DNA from 2 places in the Sporosarcina sp. USHLN248 genome. Region 2 is predicted to be linked to the other one. Evidence: riboswitches for the same ligand, from Rfam matches in the RefSeq annotation. Region 2 holds a riboswitch; the other holds the start of a gene.
What was found. A riboswitch is a leader RNA that binds a small molecule or an ion and turns the genes downstream of it on or off. The one in region 2 is predicted to bind thiamine pyrophosphate.
Positions count from the first base shown of each region.

Region 1 (8,238 bases), on a different contig from region 2:
TTGAGAAGTTGGTCTCGTGTAATGATCAACTTGATTTCGATGCATTTATGAGGTAGTGGTTAGCTACCTTTGTCTGGAGTTAAGAAGCTTCGTCGCAAAGAAAATATAAACAGGTTCTGATCATTAAAGAAAAATGATTAGAGCCGGTTCTTTTGCGTGAACTCGAAGTTGTAGGATATGAATATAGAACAGGATAAACTTTATCAGCATTTACTTTCAAAGTAACAGTTTTTCAATGGATTCAACTGCTTAGCTATATTAATTTTCCAAAGGATCAAGAAGAGGGGGAGTCTGATATAGGAAACGAACGGGCCGTTTCAATCGATTGCACTCCCCTTAAAGGTTTAGGAATTTTGACCGTTAATGATGAAAATACATAGGACTATGGCAATTAAGGACCGAATGGGAAACCATTTTGAGCGATAAGGAAGACTTAATAGATTACCGCCTTGCGCAATATAGGCCTTTCTGAAACGGTAGTGACTGATTGCACTCCCAAAGCCAAGTAACAAATCCAGCCATACCCGATGCGTTCGACAAACAGATGTAAACCCTGCCGTCCAACAGTCTTATTTTGGTAATAGATGAATGTAGTCAAATGGTTTAAAATTTGATTGTTGGTATAATAGTCTTAATGATATTTCATTTATAATTTTAAGGGGAAATATATATGTCGACGGAATTGATAAAATTTTTATTAGGAAATATTAAAAATAAAAAAATAGTAGTGTTATTAATTATAGGAGGAATTCTTTATTATATAAATCAATATTCCCCATTATTGTTCGATAAACTGATAGTTATGTTTATAGATTCTATAACGATTATTATTGATAATATAATTGTTTTCACATTTTTATTAGTTATAATATCTTTATTATTTATATTAATAAAGTATAGTGATCAAAAGCATGATGAACTTAAATATAGAGATTTGGGATTGAAAATATATAGGTCTGGTACTGAAAAACCGTTTAAAGTTGAAATCTATGAAAATATTAGAATGTCAAAAAAAGATACATGGAGAGAAGTTTTTTTTATCAACAATAGTGGAAAACATCTTGATCATGTTGAGGGGCAAATAGATTTTTATGATAAAAAGAACAGAGTATTTTCTATTCCATTCACTATATACCTATTAAAACATGGATATGGTCATAAAATAGTCAAACAGGAATTTAATCCATATATAGAAAGATGGGAGGAATATGATTTTTATATAAAATCATCAAGTTATGGAGAAGACTTCGTTAGTAATAGAAGGTTTTCTGGAGAGAAGTATATAAGGATTCCAGACCAAATTGAGCTAAAGAAATGGTATCACAGTTTGGGGAAATATAATTTGAAATGGATATATGAACAGTTTACTAATTTGTATCTTCACTTTAGATTTACTTTTAAAAATGAAGGGTTTTTAAAAAAACTTAAACTATTAGTATTTTCTTTAATAGGACTTGGATTATTTGGTTTCATAATTTTTATCATACTTGATTCCATCGATATTCTCAAAAAAATTATTAGTCATTGGTATAAGTCAATTAAGGAAATTTGAAGTTCTTATCAATTAAATGATTAGAGTTAAGAGAAGGTGAAAATATCTTTTCACTAATATTTTTTAAGGGGGACTTAAATAGGCAAGAAAAGTTAGATTGAGTAGAAAAGGATTTGATTCAAAATCAGGTGGGAAACCAAATCCAATTTTAAATGGAAATCTAGTTTCTATACCGATACTCCGTGCTGGATCAGGTGATTTCTATACATATAGTTTGCCTACGTTAGTTATACGGATGTTCATGCAAGAGTTGGGGGCAAAGCATCATTATGTAGAACACATAGATCCCGACACTAGAAAGACAATTCTGCAAAATTGAACTACTGAGTGGAGATGACTATTTGGACAGAGCAGACCATCCGAAGGGTTATTAAATAAAATGAAAGGTGGTAAAGGAGATATATTATTATTTTTTGGTTTGTTTAAAGAAGCAAAAATTACAGATGGAAAATGGAAGTATATACATAACGCCCAAAACATACATGCAATTTATGACTACTTGGAAGTGGATGAAGTGTTTGATATTAAGAAGGGGGAAGTTCCGCCTTCGTGGGCACGGTACCATCAACATTTTAGAAATAGGGAAGAATATGCAACTATGAGAAATGTATTTATATGGCTACTGAATCACTTACAACCTCCTCAGACAAATTAGGTTATGGAGTATTCAAACATAACGAAGACGTAGTATTAACAAAGCAAGGTTCAAAAAAGAGATCATTATGGAACCAGGCCACTGAAAAACTTGCGTTTTATAGATACAGTAGTTTACTAACAAAAGGGAAACGTTTAGAACGGATTGAAAGAGCTAATGGATTCGCATCATTAAGAAACGTTGGAAAGCCCGACTATAAGCGATAACTTATGTACGACTTTTTTTGAATCCTATGAAGTGATATTCATTAGCAGAAAATAGAATGGAGGAAACGGGATTTTTCAAAAGTAGTGTATGATTGGCAATGTCGCTAGTGGGTGACTAGGCGATCCCGCTGCTCACCACTAACATTGAAAGAAGAAGAGCCCACTTTAAGAGTGAGCTCTTCATGAATCTGATTACGCTTCTCGCAACTTCTTAATTATTTCCTCAGCATACGAATCAGTAAACCGAATGCTCCCATGATCCCGTACAATTCGCCCTTCCTTCATGCGAATATCAAGCCAATCGGTTATAAAGGAAGGCGCATATCCACCTTGGCCGAATTCCCCGCCAAATGCGATGATGTTTTCATAAACAGCTTCATATTGGTCGCGACTGGTGTCTGGATACGACTTCGTATATAACCAAAACTGCACATCGTACATGACATATGATAATTCATCTGCGTGGAAAGAAAAATGGCCTTTTTCTTCAACAATCCGTGTGCAGATGCTGCGGATTTTCTGTTCTACCTGTTCCAATTCGGTTACCCCTGAGCAGAGCTCCGCAAGCAGGGGAGAAAATTTGCCGTGCGCTACTTTATCCAAAGCTACTTCTTTGTCCTCTTCAGAAGTATCATAATGTTCATCGTTCACTATGCCTTTAATAAACACCTCAAAATTATCGGCGAGGAATGTAATCTCATAATCACCTTCTTGATCGACATGAATCACTTCAGGCTCAGAGGAAGCTTGTAACATAGTTCTTTCTCGATCGAATCAATCAGTTCATCCGTAGGTTGTTCGGATTGATTCGATTCATTTGCGTACTCGCTGTCCTCCAGAAATCGGCTATAAACATATCAGAAAAAGATGTTCTTCTGCTTTATTCCCCCGGTTAATTTATACGATTTTTCCATTTTTGTCTCCTGATGATATCTATAATTGTTGGTAGCCTATACCATACAAATAATAGTAACATTTGAGAGAAAGGATTTTAAAATTATCCTACCATTGATCTATTAATGAAGGGGAATAAGGGGTTTGTGAAGAAGTGTACTTAAACGGAGCAGGTTTGTGAAAAAACGAGGGAATTAGTAAGGAATATAATCAATATCTTTTGTAAACATCTGTAACTTTATAATTGTAAACGAATTATCTCTTGGAGGTATAAATATGAATGGAATTGATGTGTTAAAAAGGTTTGGCTTTCAAATAGACAAAGAGCCTAAAAGTATTTATCCTTTTTCACCTGTATATCGAATAACTGATAAAGGGAAAGAGTTAATTGTTAAAAGGACACAAAATCCGATAGAGGAAGCAAGAAAATTAGTAAATTATACTACATATCTAAAGAATAATGGTATTAAAGTAGTCATCCCTGTGGATATTCAAATGGACAATCCACAAGATATTGGAGAGGAAACATATGTTGTCTATCCTTTTATTGAAGGAACAACTTATAGAGGAACTGATAATCAAATATTTGATGCAGGTAAACTGCTGGGACAAATACATCAACTATCTCTTGAGGATAATAAATATGAGTTGGAAGAATATGATGTTTATGATTTTAACAATGAAGAAATTGAAGAAAGTGTTCAAGCAATCGAAGAGTTTGCAAAAAAAGTTAATCATAGAATTGATGGCATTCTATTAAAAGAAAAACTGTTACAAATCGTTACCCAACAAGAAGAGCTAAAAATTGTTGGGTTGCCAAATGTCGCAACACCACACGATTATAAAGCGAATAATTTAATTTATTCTCCGAAACCTTATTTAATTGACCCAGATAATGCTAAATGGATTCCTCGAATATTTGATTTAGCGTTAGTTTTACTTTTGTTTCATAATGAATTATCAACTGCACCAGATGAGATATTTACACCGAATCAATGGGAACTTTTCCTGTCTGGGTATAAAGAATCGGTCAGTTTAACTGATTTAGAAAAGAGTTATTGGCAAAAATCCATAGAACACGTATTTTTAGATGAAGTAATGTGGCTAATGGCTGAGTTTGAGGAAGATTGGGATAATCCTTCACAACTAAAGCTTTTTGATAGCTTGATAGATTTAGTATTCGATTCATCAAAGTATAAACTTAATTGACATTAATTAGTTGTAAAACTTTACCCTTAATAATGTAAAGTGGAACTTGATTCATGTTTCAACTCCTCATGAGCCCAAAGAGAAAAATTTTGTTTTTTTACCAGTTCTTAGTGTATTGTTTGATTAAACGAGAATTGTCTCATACCCTTGCTATTGCCATTCCTCTAGTTTCAGGACTTTTTCGAATGAACTGCGCATAAGTAGGACACACACATAAAACGCTAAGACATCTTATCGTTTTTTTTTTATAAATTAACAGAAAAGACAACTATTAGATCAATCAGCTCTGAGGAGTAAAAATTCTTCGAGATAAACCTTCCGAGATTACTGCCTCCCTGACAAATTCCGATGTATATATTTAAAAAAATACTGAATATTTCCGCTGGATCAGATCTCATTGTGCTAAGATATATAATGATATTCAACAAACGGCCAGATAGCTAAAGTGGAACATCGCTGAATGGGCTATGCATTATTTTCTAAAGGGAAATACTGTTAAAGAGGGATTATCAAATATGTTGTGGGTAGAGGGGGGCTAAAGTTGGGATTTGTTGATGACTTAGCAGGTGCTATATATGATATTTTAAAGTTTTTTATATGGGCAATTAGCTACTTAGTTGCAGGGGCGATAATTGTTGCAGTTCCTATGTACTTGACAGTTTGGGTGATTGGTTTATTTCAGTAATCATATTGGGAAGCCGTTGCGGTTAAGCAATTTGCGTCCGTTCTGCAAACGGCCCAGTTAGCTGAACAAAAATATGTTTAAATTGAAACTATTTCCAATAGATATCGTTAAACTTATGCATGGAGAATTGTTGTGAAATTTGCACTTTGTTTTTGAGAGGAGAATTGAGAAGTGAGGAAAAAAGCTATCATTGCAGGGATTTTATTTAGTTTAATTTTGTTAGTCGCGTGTAATACAACCGAGGTATTAGAAAGCGAGCAAGAAGTAGTAATTTCCCAAGAAAACGGTGGAGATGATGGAATATCAAATTTCTTATCTGAATTACAAAATGAAACAAATGAATCTATTACAAAGGAGACGGAACTTGAAAGTGATTCACTAGCAATAATGGTTGGTGGGAGTATTAACGAATTAACAGTTTCAGTAGGTTTTCCAAAGGATGCCAAAATTGATAATACATTGATTCAGCAAATAGTTGAAGAGTCTATTAAGAATGTTTCTGAAACAGAAACAGCAACAGATAGTGAAGAAGAAATAAAAACGAAAATAAAAATAAAGATTGAGGAATACTAACGGGATGTTTTGATTTATCAGCAAAAAATCGGTTGGCCGGAACAAGTAATAGAGTAAGTCTATCCTTATCTATAAGTTTCTGGATAAATAATTAATTTGAAGGATATAGTCAATAATTATAATAGGGGCTGTCCAATATGTTCCTGAAATAGAACAGGTGAGGAAAACGATTCGTTTTTCCTCACCTGTTCTTGTATTATTCTCATTTAAAATCCTGAAAGTAGCTCGTGGATGCCAGCCACTTTTAGAAGATTGTGGGCCAATGCCCAAACGGGTAGATGAATAGATCGTCTTTCCGTGAATGTCCAGTTCTTTGTGGATTGAATATCATTCTTGTAGTTGCAAATCTGTTCTTTCACATGTTTATTGAAAAAAGCAATCAAAGCTGATCTTATATTTTTTGACTATGGACCCAAGGAAATAAATGGCCAAGTTGTAATAGATCATTCAATATGCTATGGTTTAAAGTACAGACTAATAGAAATATTATAAATGGCCGCATGATCTAAAAACTCTTAAAAACTAAATAGTATGCACTAGGGGTGTTATTTAACTGAGATGAGTAGTGACTCAAACCCTTTGAACCTGATCTAGCTGAAACTAGCGTAGGAAAGTGTAAACTCTTGGATATACGAAGAGGGATGACTCTGTCTTCTTTTTGGTATGTCATCATAGTGTTACGCAACTTTCCTTTTGGAAGGTTGCGTTTTTTAATTTTTAGCTGCCATTTACCGTTTCAAATAATATACGTACAGGAGTGGTTGGGATGAGTAAAGTCGTATTGGTAACAGGAAGTAGTCAAGGGTTAGGGGCAACGATCGTAAGGACATTGGCAAACCAAGGATTTCGGGTAGTCGTCAATTACAATAAGAGCAAAGAGGCAGCCGACAAAATTGTTTCCGAGATTGGAAAGGAGCATGCGATTGCCATTCAAGCGGATGTCACCAATCGTACAGAAGTGGATCGTATGGTAGAAGAGGCAACTGACTATTTTGGGCAAATTGATGTTGTGGTGAATAATGCATTGATCGATTTTAAATTTGATCCAATCAAGCAGAAACCTTTCGCAGAACTATCTTGGGAAGATTATCAAAGACAGTTGGATGGTACGTTAAAAGCAGCATTTAACGTAATTCAAAGTGTCGTCCCTCAATTTATGGAACGACAAAATGGAAGTATTATTAGTATAGGGACGAATTTATTTCAAAATCCTGTCGTACCTTATCATGAATATACGACAGCGAAAGCAGGTTTAATCGGTTTTACACGTAATATAGCTGCCGAATTAGGGGCGTATGGCATAAAGGCGAATGTCGTTTCAGGGGGCTTATTGAAAACAACTAACGCCAGTGCTGTTACAACGCCGGAAGTATTCGATTTAATTGCCAACTCAACGCCGTTGAAGAAAGTCACCACACCTCAAGACGTTGCGAATATGGTCGCTTATTTGGCTTCAGAACATGCAAGCGGCATTACAGGTCAGAATTTTACCGTCGATGGCGGTTTAACAATGAACTGACAAATGGGGGTGTGAAAAATGGCTGAAATGAAAGGAAAACATTTAAACTTAGGTGTTTTGCTGTATGGCTGCGGACACCACCAAGCTGCTTGGCTAATGCCTGATTCAAGTGTTGAACGGATTGGTGATATTACCTATTATCAGAACTTGGCTAAGTTGGCGGAAAGGGGCTTGCTTGACGTCGTATTCTTTGCAGATAATCAATCATTTGTAGGCAAAGAAACCAGTGATATGCCGGCGTTTTGGTTTGATCCACTGATCAATTTAACAGCCATATCCCAAGTGACAGAGCATGTAGGGTTAGTTCCAACGATCTCAAGTACTTTTTCCAATCCATTTACGGCTTCACGGCAGCTTTTGAGTTTAGACCATATAACAAAAGGTCGTGTTGGTTGGAATCTTGTTACTTCAATGACTGATGTTGAAGCGCAGAATCATAGTATGGATAAGCTACCATCTCATGATGATCGCTATGAAAAAGCAGATGAATTTGCAACGTTAATGAATCAGTTGTTTCTTTCCTGGGACAGTAAAGCGTTTCTGCATCAACGTGAAGAGAAAAAGTTGATCGATCCTTCAAATATATCGCCATTTCATCATGAAGGTACCTATTTTAAGGTGCGTGGACCGTCCACTACGCCGAAAAGTCCACAAGGTAAACCGGTCGCAATGCAGGCAGGGGCGTCCAAACAAGGTATTGCATTAGCCGCAAAGCATGCCGATGCTGTTTACTCAGTGTCGTGGAACTTCAAGCAAGCAAAAAGATTTCGAGAAAAAATCAATGAGCAAGTGAAACAAAGCGAGAATAGCGACAAACATATTAAAGTGTTCCCAGGCTTAGTAACTTATGTCGGTAAGAGTCGTGAAGAGGCTTTCGCTAAGAAAGCGGCATTAGACGAACAATTACCTATTGAAACGGCTTTAAGACAGCTGAGCATTTTTGTT
Region 1 covers NZ_JBBCZC010000017.1:2,385-10,622, forward strand. The annotation lists partial or broken gene WFH04_RS08605 (amino acid permease) at 204-561, opposite strand; gene WFH04_RS08610 (hypothetical protein) at 671-1,552, shown strand; partial or broken gene WFH04_RS08615 (Nmad3 family putative nucleotide modification protein) at 1,650-2,207, shown strand; gene WFH04_RS08620 (hypothetical protein) at 2,606-3,169, opposite strand; gene WFH04_RS08625 (aminoglycoside phosphotransferase family protein) at 3,584-4,516, shown strand; gene WFH04_RS08630 (hypothetical protein) at 5,058-5,201, shown strand; gene WFH04_RS08635 (topoisomerase) at 5,373-5,774, shown strand; TPP riboswitch at 6,303-6,403, shown strand; gene WFH04_RS08640 (3-oxoacyl-ACP reductase) at 6,541-7,293, shown strand; gene WFH04_RS08645 (LLM class flavin-dependent oxidoreductase) at 7,312-8,238, shown strand, end outside.
Region 1: it holds a riboswitch for thiamine pyrophosphate, as region 2 does, so the genes downstream of both, WFH04_RS08640 (3-oxoacyl-ACP reductase) here and WFH04_RS01405 (YkoF family thiamine/hydroxymethylpyrimidine-binding protein) in region 2, are expected to answer to the same signal.

Region 2 (8,238 bases):
TACTCCAAAGTGGTGGTGTTTCGGGCGTCGCACTTATGTCTGCTATTTTCACAAGCAGTTCTCCAGAACTAGCTCTATCCAATTACAAGGTTGAAATGAAATTAGATTGAATCATTCTATACAAAGAGGAGGAGTGCAAATGCGAAAAATCATCGAATTGAATGGCAAAAGATATGAAGTGCCACTAAAAATTGAGACGATGCAACAATTGCTCGAACATTTGAAGGTGTCCGAACGTATTGCTGTCGTCGAGGTAAACAATAGCATTTTGTCAAAGAAAGAATACTGCAAACCTATTAATGACCGAGACAAGATTGAAATTGTTCATTTTGTAGGAGGAGGCTAAAAATGTTAACGATCGGAAATAAGACATTTCAATCCAGATTATTGTTAGGGACAGGAAAGTATCCTTCCTATGAAACACAAAAGGAAGCTGTTCGTGTGTCCGAAACAGAAATTCTGACATTTGCAGTAAGACGTATGAATATTTTTGAGAATTCACAACCAAATTTATTGGAACAGCTTGACCTGACGAAATACACATTGCTGCCGAACACTGCAGGGGCTAAAACTGCCGAGGAAGCTCTTCGGATTGCCAAATTAGCAAAGGCATCCGGGCTCTGCGATATGGTGAAAGTAGAAATCATCGGCTGCGACCGATCGTTGCTGCCGGATCCTATTGAAACGCTGCGCGCCTCAGAAATGCTGATGGCTGAAGGTTTTATTGTCTTGCCATATACATCGGATGACGTTGTACTTGCCCGGAAATTATGCGAGTTAGGTGTTCATGCAATCATGCCGGGCGCATCTCCAATCGGTTCGGGACGCGGCATTTTAAATCCGATGAATTTGTCTTTCATTATCGAGCAATCAGATGTGCCGGTAATTATAGACGCTGGTATCGGTTCGCCAAAGGACGCGGCGTATGCAATGGAATTAGGTGCTGACGGGGTACTGCTCAACACCGCAGTATCTGAAGCGAAGGATCCGGTTAAGATGGCACTTGCTATGAAACTTGCCGTTGAGGCGGGAAGACTTGGGTTTGAAGCAGGGCGGATGCCGAAACGTAATTATGCCGTTGCAAGCAGTCCGATGGAAGGGTTCGTTTTAAATGAATGAAAGATACTCACGACAGGAATTATTCGCTCCAATAGGAGAGGAAGGGCAAAAAAAATTAGGTCAAGCGAGTATCTTTATTTTAGGTGCCGGAGCATTAGGTTCTTCGGGAGCTGAAATGCTTGTTCGTGCTGGTGTAGGACAAGTGACAATTGTAGATAGGGATATAATTGAATGGACGAACTTACATCGACAACAGCTATACACTGAGCAGGATGCTGTACATCAAGTGCCAAAAGCTGTGGCTGCCGAGAGGAGATTGTCTACTCTCAACAGTGATGTAAACATTACAGGGATTGTTGCGGATGTGACTCCTGAAAATGTTCTTGATCTATTTACAGGACACGATGTGATTGTGGATGCAACAGACAATATGGAAACAAGAATGCTTGCCAATGACGCGGCAATGAAACTCGGCCTGCCTTTTTTCATGGGGGCATGTGTAGGCAGTTATGGTCTGACGTTTCCAATCGGTGTTAGAAGCGGCCAACCTTGTCTCCACTGTCTCTTGGACACACTTCCAACACTGAATATGACGTGCGATACGGTCGGCGTCATCAGTCCGATTGTCGTCACGACAGCTGCCCGTCAAATTACGGGTGTATTGAAATATTTGACAGGAACAAAGATTGAGCCCAAATTAGAATCCGTTGATGTATGGACTGAAGAGCGGGCGTCAATTCAAGTAGGAGATTTGAAAAAAAGAAACTGCCCGAGCTGTTCCGAAAATGCGATTTTTCCATTCCTGAATGCTCGAAATGCAATGCGGCCGGCAGTGCTTTGTGGAAGGGACACTGTCCAATTGACATGGCCGGAAAAAAGACAAGTTGAACTTTCTCATTTTGCCGAGTCGATCCGGAATTCAGTTGCAAACATGATCCATAATCAGCATTTGGTCGCTTGCGAGTACAATGGGAAACGAGTCGTCTTATTTCGCGACGGTAGAATGCTCATCCACGGCACAAAAGATATTATAACTGCAAAGAAAGTTGCTGCCGAATTATTTGGTTGAACTATTGATGGGCAGTATATGAATTAAGCATATGAAAAGGGAAGCCGGATAGACGTTAATCCGTGAGCCTTCCCTTTTTCAAACTATCTATAGAAGAGAACAAACTGAACTTAGTGAATTGATATCTATAATCGTCGGAGATCGTTTAAACTATTGGGATGTCCTCCCTACTTCCTTGAACATATGTCTTTTTGCTTGCAGGAGAACACGAATCGATGTGAATAGGCGTCATTTCTATTGTTTTACTTATTTTGTCATCGATTCCCTTTCATTCATCCGATAAAACTACCTCTATCCACGCTCCGAAATCATCGGACCTGGTCTCCATACCTATCTCAAGCATGCACTAATAAGTAAAGAAACCACACTAATCAAGTTAGTACAAAGAGTAGAATTACGCTTTTCTCTCATTCCGAAATTCGTTTCATTGTAATCGCTTAAGCCTAACATAAGGATTAGATGGTATCGCTATTCGGATATTGTACTGAAAGCTGGAGGACGAAGATATACTTTTGCTATTGGCTTTATTCTTAAATTTCTGGATAATACGGTTCGCATCTCGGGTTATAATAAAATGGCGGCCTTGGCCCGATTTTAGGCAGCCGAAATGTAGTTTCACCGTAATGAACAGTCACTTTTTCATCCGAATCATCCGTCAGTAAAACATCTGCATTGCATGAATTCGTTGAGTGCATGATCGTAACCTCCTATTGTCAATTGTTCTATCATATTCAACCTTGAATGAATTGTTGTGCGAAATAGTAACGCAACGATTGGGCGTATCATACTATGCCGTTGAAAGGCTTTTGAGAGAGGGGACAAAAATGATGAACGATCATGATGATTTTTCGGCATATCCGATGCAACCGAACTATGGCAAAATCACTCAATACGAAGACGTGCCAATGACCGTTCCAGAACAGCGTCAGTATCGACAGCCCGGTGTAGAAAAGTTAATGAATCCGAGACCGATTATCGAAAATCCATCTTATAAAGGATCCGAAAAGCTAACCAACAAAGTCGCTTTAATTACAGGAGGGGATAGTGGAATTGGAGCAGCCGTCGCCATCGCATTCGCGAAGGAAGGAGCAAATGTTGCAATTGCTTACCTCGATGAACATGAGGATGCGAGCCGGACGAAGGGAAGAATTGAGGAGTTAGGGCAGCGTTGCTTATTGCTTCCGGGAGACGTACGGAACAAACAGCATTGCATTCATATTGTTGAAAAGACAGTGAAGGAATTTGGCGGATTGGATGTGCTTTGCAATCATGTAGGCATTCAATTCCAGCAGTTAAGCTTATTGGATATTACAGATGAACAGTTTGACGACACTTTTAAAGTGAATGTGTACTCGCATTTTTATACGACGAGAGCAGCGCTGCCTCATTTAAAAGCAGGAAGCGCCATTATTAATACAGCATCCGTTGTGGCGTACGATGGCAATGAACAGCTGATCGATTACACGGCGACGAAAGCTGCAATTGTCGGATTTACACGAGCACTCTCGAACAGCTTAGTAAGCAAGGGAATACGAGTGAACGCCGTTGCGCCAGGGCGCATTTGGACGCCATTAATCCCTGCAAGCTTCTCAGCAGATGTTGTTACGCAAGCCGGCAACCCGATGAACCGCCAAGGGCAGCCATTTGAATTAGCCCCTGCATATGTTTATCTTGCCTCAGATGATTCCCGATTTGTCACGGGGCAGACGATCCATGTGAATGGCGGGGAATTTATTACTTCATAAATTCCATTACCTAAAAATAGCTTCCCGAAGTTGCGCGTCCAACTATGGAAGCTCTTTTTGATTGATTCATAAACTTACCACTTCCGAAACGTCCATGAAAATCTACTTCAAACACGCATAAAATCATACAACAACGCATAAACTTATCAATTTGACGCATATCGACAAGTCCACAACTCATATTCCAATTAAAAAACGCATAACTTGCCTACAGAACGCATAACACCTTTGGAATTGCGCATAAACTGCCTATTTTCAAGGGGAATTGATTTGCGGAATGTTGTGGGATTGGTATGATCGATTGATAAGGGGGAATGGGATATGAAAATGCCGACGCATATTATTGCTTGTGGGGGCCTTGTAGAAGATTTGGAAGGCAATTTATTAGTAGTGAAAACCGAGCATGGAGGATGGGTTTTTCCAGGTGGACAAGTTGAAGTAGGAGAAAACTTGATGGATGGTGTAATTCGTGAAGTGAAGGAAGAGAGTAGGATTGACGTTGAAGTGAAACACCTCATTGGCGTGTACTCAAATACAGGGATCTATAAATGGTAGGATAGCATGACGGATGTACCGACAAAGGTGATGTTCGATTTTGCATGTAAGCCGATCGGCGGCGAACTGTGCACATCGGAAGAAACATCGGATTGCCACTGGGTGCCAAAGAACGAGGTGCTTGAAATGGTGACAGAGCCTGCAATCCGAATTAGGTTACAATCGTACTCCGATTTTGAAAACGCTGTGGAGTAGATGGAGTACAAAACACATCCGGAATTTCAATTATTGCTAAGTAGGAAAGTTTAATATAAAGGAAGAACCACCTTCGCTTAAGGGTGGTTCTCACTAAAATCGTATTCCTTCTAACGCTTATACAATTTCTTCTTCTTTTGCATCGCTTGCACTCATAGGTAAGTTAATAATTTGCCTTGAAGACTTCTACTGCTTTCTCTCAAAAATACATATTTAAATTCTCTCTCATTTACTATTAGACTTTCCGACCCTTTGACTTCTGAATAATCTGTACTAATATAAAATACAATATAATTTGTGAGGAGTTGGCGACTTGAGAAGTATTTTGTACGCATCGCTGTTATCCCTTCTATTATTGACAGCATGCTCTGCAAAAGAAAATCCGGAAGTGACAAATGACAATGGCGCGGGTGAAGAAGAGCAGCAAGTTGAAACTGTAGAAGCTGCTGAGAATGAAGAGATTGAGGAAGACAATGGTAGATTGGAGGATGATTTTTATGAGATTGATGCTCCACGAGCACTAACAGAAGTGGAGCAGGAAATGTTGCGTAAACCTGGTATATATAGTGGAGAACATTACGATAAGAATAGAGTAATTGATTATTTGGATCAGCTGCCGAATGATTTAACGGAAGAGGAATTTTTAAAAGAACTTGTTTATTTATTGTCTGAAGACTATCACGAAGAAGTCGATCAGCTTATTCATTTTGATTCAACTGTTGAAGTAAATATTGAACGCCCTGATGATAAAATTGATTCACCTGAATTGCGAACAGCGCATTATGCCATTCTAATCGATGCGAGCGGAAGCATGAGAGCGGCAGTTGGCAATAAAACACGGATGGAAGCAGCGAAAGAAGCTGTTTATGAGTTCGCTAAACAAGTGCCTGAAGGAGCGACAATTTCGTTAAGGGTATACGGCCATAAAGGGACTGGAACGGTGGCAGACAAACAATTGTCGTGCAGTAGCTCAGAAAACTTGTTCCAAGGTCATTTTGATAGCGCAAAGTTCAAGCAGTCTTTGAATTCATTCCAAGCATCGGGATGGACACCGATCGGGCTTGCGCTTGAGACGGTAACGGAGGACATTCCCGAAAATACCGACCATGTTGTCGTATATGTTGTCAGTGACGGCATCGAAACTTGTGATGGCGACCCTGTCCAGGCAGCAAAGGTTTTGTCGCTGCGGACATTGAAACAGTCGTTAATATTATCGGATTTGACGTCGACAACGAAGGGCAAAAACTGTTGAAAGAAGTAGCGGATGCAGGAAATGGAGACTTTACGTATGTGAACTCAGAGCGCGATTTGAAAGCGTATATGAGGGAGCAGTACGAAGAATTACAAAACCGTTGGATGGAATGGAGAAAGGAAGGAACTTCACAAACGACAGCGATTGGAAAAGAGAAAAGGGAATGGGCAAGTGAACTAGGCAAGAGGATTAAAGAGAAAAGTGAACGTGAGAAGGAACGAATGCTTGTTGCGCAGGAGTTTTTGTTAAAAAAACACGGGGAAGATTTATGGCATTTAGAATACGCAGTTACAAGTTATGTTTTTGAAAAATGGAGATACGGTGTAATGGAGGGAAATAAGGCGTGGCTTGATACTCATCAAGAAGAGAGGGAGCAATTTAACGAGTACTTCAAAGAAGGAATGGAAAAGGAGCAGCAGTATAGGGATAAAAAAATCGGGCGTGATGAATAGAAATCGTAAGAGCCTTTGAATTTAAATTAAATCAAAGGCTCAGCTTGTTGACCAACGCTCGCTACTACGTTTGGGCCAGCAGGCTTAGGTTGTCTTCCTTGGCAAGCGTTCTCAAGCCAAGCTGAAGAAACTTCTATCTATTTACTACAGACCCTATAATGACTGTAGACAAAGCGAAAAGATACTTTGTCTATATAAAAGTAGGGAGTCATATGAATCTATTTACAAACATAATCTCTTCGACTATACTGGTGGCATCATAGAATTGAACTACATACCGTTTCTGCACTAGGGGTGCCATTTTGGCTGAGATGTGAGCTGTTGCTCCGATCCCTTATGACCCGATCAGGATAATGCCTGCGTGGGGAAGTGTAGTGACTTTCCTATAAGATCTTTGTTCAGCGGATGGCATCTCGTTATTGACAAGACGAATATGCTTGTATGTTTGCTGAATAGAGACTCACAAAAAATGGACAAGTGGCTACATCTTCTCGGATGTAGTCTCTTTTTTATGAAAAAAATGTAGGGGGTCACAAAAATGGAATGTGGATTCAGTCCAATTGTCGGATTTCGCTTTTCGCTTCATCCGATGGCAGACGATTTTGTAGCAATAATTAAAGGAGCTCTGGAAGAAACGGATACATCAGCTGTTTGGATGCATACAGACGATGTTTCGACGGTTATTCGCGGCAAACAGGTCCATGTATTCAATGTCGCCAAAGCGATTGCATTGAGTGCAGCAAAAACAGGAAAGCATATCGCGTTGTCTGGAACCTTTTCTGCAGGCTGCCCTGGCGATAGCGCAGGCGATGCTTATTTGAATATGGGAGATGCAGTGCTAAATAATGATCGTACGAAGCAATATGTCTCTTCACAATTCGCATTGTATCCGATGAACAATCCTTCGTATATGGATATTATTTATCGTGAAGTGGATCATGCTAAAGAGCGTGGGGTCTTTAATGAATCGATGCATTATGCAAGCGGCATTCACGGAGATATTCATGATGTTTTCGATTTTTATGAAGAAGCTTTTTCAAATGCTCGCTCCGAAGAACATAAACATCTTGTTATGACGGTATCGATGAGCATGAATAGCCCTTCGCATGGAGGACGATAACATGTTGAAATCGTGGAAGTTGAAAGAAGTCGTATTAATGTCTTTGTTTTCGGTCGTATTTGGGATTGTCTATTTGTTGTTTCTTCATGCGGGCAATATATGGGCAGGCTTCATTGGGCCGATTGCTTATGAATGGATATTTGGCATTTGGTTTATCGTCTCGATTATTTGTATGTACATTATCCGCAAGCCTGGAGCGGCAGTCATTTCCGAGACGATTGCGGCAGCTATTGAGGTGTTGTTAGGAAATGCAGTCGGACCAAGACTTATCTTGTCCGGGGTTATACAAGGCTTAGGTGCAGAGGCAGCTTTTGCCGTGACGAGATACAAACGCTTCGACCTTTGGGTGCTCATGTTGGCTGGCGCAGGATCTGCAATATTTAGTTTCGTTTACGGCTATTTCTTAGGTGGCTTTACAGTGTTTAGCACCGGGTATGTACTGCTCATGTTTGGCTTACGAATTGTAAGCGGTGCAGTAATTGCTGGAGTTGGAGGAAAAGCGGTCGCAGACGGACTGCTTGCGACTGGGTCTCTACGTGGATATGCAATTGCCCGTTCTGAAAAAGGTGATGCGCGTGCCTGAAGTGATTCGGTTTGATGCAGTGCATTTTCGATTTCCGGAAGATGAAAAGTGGGTGTTGAAAGATCTTTCATTTTCAATCAAGCAAGGGGAGCGGGTCGTCTTCACTGGTCCCAGCGGCTGTGGAAAGTCCACACTTCTCTATTTGATCAATCGGCTATATCCTTATAATTGCGATGGCATTGTAAAGGGAACGATTACGCTGTTCGGG
Region 2 covers NZ_JBBCZC010000002.1:79,157-87,394, forward strand. The annotation lists gene WFH04_RS01355 (thiamine phosphate synthase) at 1-110, shown strand, start outside; gene thiS (sulfur carrier protein ThiS) at 140-346, shown strand; gene WFH04_RS01365 (thiazole synthase) at 349-1,119, shown strand; gene WFH04_RS01370 (ThiF family adenylyltransferase) at 1,112-2,128, shown strand; gene WFH04_RS01375 (hypothetical protein) at 2,659-2,823, opposite strand; gene WFH04_RS01380 (SDR family oxidoreductase) at 2,956-3,873, shown strand; gene WFH04_RS01385 (NUDIX domain-containing protein) at 4,195-4,428, shown strand; gene WFH04_RS01390 (NUDIX hydrolase) at 4,435-4,623, shown strand; gene WFH04_RS01395 (vWA domain-containing protein) at 4,937-5,875, shown strand; gene WFH04_RS01400 (hypothetical protein) at 5,872-6,327, shown strand; TPP riboswitch at 6,608-6,712, shown strand; gene WFH04_RS01405 (YkoF family thiamine/hydroxymethylpyrimidine-binding protein) at 6,866-7,447, shown strand; gene WFH04_RS01410 (ECF transporter S component) at 7,449-8,030, shown strand; gene WFH04_RS01415 (ABC transporter ATP-binding protein) at 8,017-8,238, shown strand, end outside.